2 regions of the Microbacterium sp. SLBN-154 genome follow, and region 2 is predicted to be linked to the other one. Evidence: predicted binding sites of a transcription regulator. Region 2 holds the regulator's gene; the other holds the start of a gene.
The links. The regulator HspR, encoded in region 2, represses chaperone genes until heat shock. The targets are predictions, from matches to a motif close to AAGTTGAGTCNNNNNGACTCAACTT.
Positions count from the first base shown of each region.

Region 1: the regulator HspR is predicted to act here: its motif matches at 1,669-1,693, upstream of FBY40_RS15650 (Hsp20/alpha crystallin family protein).

Region 1 is NZ_VFNL01000001.1:3,223,908-3,227,185, reverse strand. Features, by position in the region: gene FBY40_RS15660 (carbohydrate ABC transporter permease) at 1-24, shown strand, start outside; gene arfA (arabinosylfuranosidase ArfA) at 78-1,592, shown strand; gene FBY40_RS15650 (Hsp20/alpha crystallin family protein) at 1,724-2,197, shown strand; gene FBY40_RS15645 (MarR family winged helix-turn-helix transcriptional regulator) at 2,243-2,686, opposite strand; gene FBY40_RS15640 (DUF2207 domain-containing protein) at 2,735-3,278, shown strand, end outside.
Region 2 is NZ_VFNL01000001.1:647,786-651,063, reverse strand. Features, by position in the region: gene FBY40_RS03320 (DUF2252 domain-containing protein) at 1-785, shown strand, start outside; gene FBY40_RS03315 (septum formation family protein) at 805-1,305, opposite strand; gene FBY40_RS03310 (heat shock protein transcriptional repressor HspR) at 1,422-1,883, opposite strand; gene FBY40_RS03305 (DnaJ C-terminal domain-containing protein) at 1,898-2,890, opposite strand; gene FBY40_RS03300 (nucleotide exchange factor GrpE) at 2,903-3,278, opposite strand, start outside.

The sequences.
Region 1 (3,278 bases), 2.6 Mb from region 2:
CTGGCGATCGGAAGCCTCAAGTGAACCTCGGCCTGCGCCGAACGTCCTGCTGAACCCGCGTTTTCCGAAAGAGAAGAATGATCCGCGCACATCTCACCATCGACCCGCACTTCGCCGTCGGCCCCATCAACCGACGTCTGTTCGGCTCCTTCGTCGAGCATCTCGGGCGGTGCGTCTACGACGGCATCTACGAGCCGGGTCACCCCTCGGCTGATGAGGAAGGCTTCCGCACCGACGTCATCGATCTCGTGCGCGAGCTCGGCGTGTCCGCGATCCGCTACCCCGGCGGGAACTTCGTCTCGGGGTACCGGTGGGAGGACGGTGTCGGACCACGCGAGGAGCGGCCCCGCCGTCTGGACCTGGCGTGGCACTCGACCGAGACGAACGAGATCGGCCTCGACGAGTTCGCGTCGTGGATGAAGAAGGTCGACGGCGAGCTGATGTACGCCGTGAACCTCGGCACCCGCGGCGTGCTCGAGGCTCTCGACGTGCTGGAGTACGCCAACATCCGCTCCGGCACCCGGCTCTCCGACGAGCGCGTCGCCAACGGACACCCCGAACCTCACGACATCCGCATGTGGTGTCTCGGCAACGAGATGGACGGGCCGTGGCAGCTGGGCTACAGCACGGCGGAGAACTACGCGCAGCTCGCCGCCACGACTGCGCGCGCGCTGCGTCAGGTCGACCCGGATCTCGAGCTCGTCGTCTGCGGCAGCTCGGGTGCGGGAATGCCGACGTTCGGCGAGTGGGAGCGCATCGTCCTGGAGCACACGTACGACAACGTCGACTACATCTCCTGCCACGCGTACTACGAGCCCGAGGGTGACGACCTGGCGAGCTTCCTGGCTTCGGGCGTCGACATGGATCGCTTCATCGAGGCGGTCGTGGCCACCGCCGACCACGTCAAGGCGATGAAGCGGAGCGGGAAGACGATCAACATCTCCTTCGATGAGTGGAACGTCTGGTACCAGTCGCGCTACAACGAGGTCGACAAGATCACGGATGTCGCGGACTGGCCGGTCGCACCGAGGCTGCTCGAAGACCGGTACACCGTGCTCGACGCCGTCGTCTTCGGAAGCCTCATGATCTCGCTCATCCGGCACGCCGACCGGGTGACGTCGGCGAGCCTCGCGCAGCTGGTGAACGTCATCGCGCCGATCATGACCGAGCCCGGCGGTCCGGCCTGGCGTCAGACGACGTTCTATCCCTTCTCGCTGACCTCGCAGCTCGCGCGGGGTGTCGCCCTCGAGCTGAAGCTCGACAGCCCCACGTACGTGACGGCGAAGTTCGGCGACGTGCCGCTCGTCGACGCCGTCGCGACCATCGACCCTGACAGCGGCGCCATCACGGTCTTCGCCGTCAACCGCAGCCTGACCGACGAGGTCACCCTCGAGATCGACTCCGCCGCTCTCGCCGGCGGGGTGTCGTCGGCCGAGGCCACGTCGATCTTCGACGACGACATCCACGCGGCGAACACGCTCGAACAGCCCGACCGGGTGACGCCGAAGGCCAACGACTCGGTGAAGGTCGCCGACGGGGCCCTCTCCGTCACGCTGCCCCCCTGCTCGTGGACGGTTCTCACCGCCGAATGAAGAAGAGCCCAGGCGTTCGCTGACGGCGAACGCCTGGGCTCTTAGCACTCTCAACCCTCGAGTGCTAATCTGGTCGTACTTGAGCCAAGATGACTCAAGTTCCGGATTTCGTCCAGTGAAGGAGACCGAACATGGCGACGTACGACCCGTTCCGTGACCTCGACCGTCTCGCGACGAGCTTCTTCGATGCCCGTCGCGGTCCTCGCCGCATGCCGATGGACCTCTACCGCGACGGTGACCACTATGTGCTCACCGCCGACCTGCCCGGCATCGACCCCGGCTCGGTCGACATCGACGTGGACGGTCAGCTGCTGACCATCCGCGCCGAGCGCACGCTCAGCGCCGGCGACGGCGTCAAGTGGATCACCCGTGAGCGCGAGGCCGCGAGCTTCGTGCGGCAGCTGAACCTCGGACAGGGCATCGACACCGACCGCATCTCGGCGAGCTACAACAACGGCGTGCTCAGCGTCACCATCCCGGTGAGCGAGAAGGCCAAGCCGCGCAAGATCGAGGTCGCCACCGAGAACGGTGCACAGGTGCTGCAGGCGCACGAGAGTGCGTCGGCGTCGAGCACGGCAGACCACCCGCAGCCGGTCGAGCAGTAACGCATTCCGGTCTGCGGAACGCCTCACGACACTCCCGTCGGGACCTCACCCGGCGGGAGTGTTGTGCGCCCGCAGCTTCGTGGTGAGTTCGCGCAGTTGGGCGAGCTCGGACTCGTTCAGCGCCGACATCCGCTCCGCGATGTGGGCGGCATGCACCCGTGCCACTTCGCGGAATGCGCGGGCGCCCGCCTCCGTCGCGCGGACGAGCGACCCGCGTCCATCATCGGGATCGGGACGCTTCGTGACGTATCCACGGGCGACCATCCGGTCGACCAGGCGCGACACCGAGGGCTGACTGACCAGCATCAGCCGCGTGATGTCACGCAGCCGCGCGGTCATGTCGGGCGCCCGGGTCACCGTCAGCAGCACGTCGTACTCGCCCTGCTGCAGCGGCGCATCGCTGAAGTCGCGGCCGAGATCGGCGAACAGCTCGTGCTGCGCACGAAAAAGGCTTTCCCACGCCTCGACGGCGAGACGACGATCGTTCACGGCCCCAGGGTATCCGGTGGCGGCGACGCCGCCATCTAGGCTGAGCGCATGCCGCGAACGCGTCGGATCACCGCCACGGTGCTGACGGTCCTCCTGGGGGTCGTCGGTCTCGTCGGCCTGGCGGTCTCCGCACAACCCGCCTCCGCCTCCGGCGACCTCGACGACTTCGTGTTCGAGAGCATGCACGCCGAGTACACCCTCGGCCGTGACGATGACGACACCAGCACGCTTCGGGTCGTCGAGACGTTCGTCGCGGTCTTCCCCGAGGATCAGAACCGCGGGCTGCGCCGGGAGATCCCCGCCGACTACAACGGCCAGCCCACCTTTCCCGAGCTGATCTCGGTCACCGACGAAGAAGGCGACCCGCGACCGAGCGAGGTCGAGACCGACGGCGACTGGATGATCGTCACATCCCGCGCCGACGACTTCCTCTCCGGCCGTCAGACATTCGTCTTCACCTACACCCTGCGCAATGTCACCGACTTCTTCGCCGACACCAGTGACGAGTTCTACTGGGACGTCAACGGCAACGGGTGGCGCCAACCCTTCGGCGAGGTCACGGCCGCACTCGTGGTGCCTGCCGACCTGGTCG
Region 2 (3,278 bases):
CGGAGACCGCGGCGGTCGTCGAGCGCGCGGTGCGGTCCGCGCAGAAGCGCACCGGCTCGCGCGCCGCGCGGAAGCTGACGACGACCGACGACCACGGCCGGGTGACGCTCCTGGACGATCCCCCCGTGATGACCCACCTCACGCCCGCCGACGAGGAGCGGGCCTGGCGTGTCCTCGACGAGTACCGCCTGTCGGTCAACGTCGACATCCGGGTTCTGCTGCAGAAGTACGTGATGGCCGACGTCTCGGCTCGGGTGGTCGGCGTCGGCAGCGTCGGCACACGCTGTCTGCTGATCGCGCTCCAGGACGGTGACGGCGATGTCCTCCTCCTCCAGGGCAAGGAGGCCGGCGAGAGCGTGCTCGTCCAGTACGGGCATGTGACGCAGCCCGAGGCGGTCGCGACCTTCATCGAGACCTACGGCAACGGAGGGCGGGTCGTCGCGCTCCAGCGCATCCTGCAGGCGGTGTCAGACCCATTCCTCGGTCATATCCGCCGTTCGCCGTCCGGCGCGCGGCGCGACTTCTACGTGCGGCAGTTCCACGACATGAAGGGCGGCTTCGACGCCGAGGCGATGCAGGACAAGCCGTTCCGCTGGTACGCGATGGCGTGTGCGGCGACGCTGGCGCGCGCCCACGGGCAATCGCCGACGGGTGCCACCGCGGCCGGGTATGTCGGGGGCGGGCGGCGGTTCGAGGACGCCGTCGTCGAGTGGGCGTACGCCTACGCCGACCTGTCGTACCAGGACTGGGAGGCGTTCCGCCGCCACCGCGGGAGCGAGGGCTGAGTGGGCACGGCCCGCCCGATCAGCGCGCGGTGCCCTCGGCCGATCCCTCGGTCGGACCCGACGGGTCGGACAGGATGCAGATGATCTCGCGATCGCCGTCGCCCCACGACTGCTCGGACGGGTCGATCGAGTCTGCGATGAACACCGACTCCTCGTAGGCGATCCCGACGAACGGCTCGAACGCAGACAGACACCCTTCCTCTGCGGCCGCATCGACGGCTTCGGCGCCCGGCCACTCACCATCGGGCATGTCGAAGAGATGGAAGACCTCGTAGTCGTGCGACTCCCCGCAGGGGACCACGGGCAGCTGATTGATCTCGGTCTCGGTCACCTCGGTGAAGCAGTCCCCCACAGCGATGGCGAACACGTCGGCGTTCCCGCCCTCGACGACCTCCTGCGAATCGGCGTCGCGCTCCACGGTGGAGGGAGCGGTGAAGCTCACGCATCCGGCGAGAGCGACGGCGAGGGTGCCGACGACGCCGGCGGTGAGGAGGCGGTTGGTGATGCGTGAGGTATCCATGGGACTTTCGTGGCGTGTGAGGACAGGACGAACGCCGAGATCGATCTCGGCGCGGGCCTCAGCCTAGAAGGCGCGCACTCACGCCCGCGACTCGGCGGCACCCTCGCGCGTGTCGGCTAGGCCGATTCGTCCTGAGCGCCGGGAGAGAGCGGATGACGCGGGCGCCAGACCACCAGCTCGGTGGCGCGACGCACGCGCGTGCCATGCCTCAGGGTAACGACCGAGCCGGTGGCGCCCGCCGCGAAGACCCGAGCGCCGGGGCGTGACTGGCGCTCGATCTCGAGTTGCTGCTCGAGGTCGCGCACACGACGGGTGAGGTCGTGCACCCGCTGCTCGAGGGAGATGAGCCGCGCGATCGCGGGAAGGCTCATGCCGTCAGCCGACAGTCGCGCGACCTCGCGCAGCTGCTCGACGTGGCGGAGGGAGTAGCGGCGGGAACCGCCCTGCGTGCGGGCGGGGACGACGAGACCGAGCCGGTCGTACTGGCGCAGCGTCTGCGGGTGCATGCCCGACAGCTCCGCTGCCGCGGCGATCGCGAAGATCGGCGCGTCACCGTCGATGTCGACGTGGTCCGTCATCCGTCCCTCCCGTGTCAGCCGCGCGCCTTGGCCATGAGGTCCGCCCGCGGGTTCTCCTTCGGCTCCACCTCGTGGAAGCGCTCGAGCGCTTCGCGCGCGGCGCCCTCGAGGTGCGAGGGCACGACCACCTGCACCTCGGCGAGGAGGTCGCCGGTGCCCTTCTGCGTCGCCACACCGCGTCCCTTGACGCGCAGCACGCGTCCCGAGGGGGTGCCCGGCGCAACGCGCAGCTTCACCGGGTCGCCGCCGAGCGTGGGGACCTCGATCGTGGCGCCGAGAGCCGCCTCGGTGAAGGTCACCGGGACGACGACGCGCAGATTCAGTCCCTCGCGGGTGAACACCGGGTGGGGTCGCACCGTCACCTGCACCACGATGTCGCCGCTCTCCCCGCCGTCGGGCGAGGGACGGCCGCGGCCGCGGAGGCGGATGCGCTGCCCGTCGGCGACGCCGGCCGGGATCTTCACCTTGAACGGCTTGCCGTCCTCGCCCTGGAGGGTGATGGTCTCGCCCTTCGTGGCGGTGACGAAGTCGATGGTCGTGCGCGCCGTGACATCGGCCCCGCGGGTCGGGCCGCCGAAGCCGCGGAAGCCGCCGGTGGGCTGCCCGAACCGACCCGAGCCGAAGCTTCCGCCCTGCTGCTGGTTGAACATCGCGAAGATGTCGTCGAAGTCGGCGGATTCGTAGCGCCCACCTCCACGGCTCTGACCGAACGCGCTGAAGACGTCTTCGAACCCGCCGGCGCCCGGGCCGCCCGCAGTGAAGCGGGCGCCCGAGCCCATGGCGCGGATCTGGTCGTACTCGGCACGCTGCTCGGGGTCGGAGAGCACCGCGTACGCTTCGCTGATCTCTTTGAACTTCGCCTCGGCCGCAGCATCCCCCGGTTTGGAGTCGGGGTGATACTGCCGCGCGAGCTTGCGGTAGGTCTTCTTCAGATCGGCGTCGGAGACCTCCTTGGAGACCCCCAGCACCTTGTAGAAGTCCTTCTCGAACCAGTCCTGGCTGGCCATGGCGTCTCCGGCCTACTCTGCCGGCACCGCGACGACGACCTTCGCCGGACGCAGCTCGGTCGACCCCAGCCGGTAGCCCGTCTCGACCACTTCGAGGATGGTCGCTTCGGTCGCGCCGGGGGTCGGCTGCTGGAAGATGGCCTCGTGCTGCTGCGGATCGAAGGTCTCGCCGGCGGCGCCGTATGCCTCCACGCCCATGCGCTCGACGACAGCCCGCACCTTGTCGGCGATGGCGGCGAAGGGCGTGCCCTCGACGAGATCGCCGTGCTTGGCGGCGCGGTCGAGGTCGTCGAGCACGGGGATGAGGCCCTTGGCGGCCGCCCCCTTGGCACGCTCGATCTCGATCTCGCGCTGGTCCTCGGTGCGGCGGCGGTAGTTGGCGTACTCC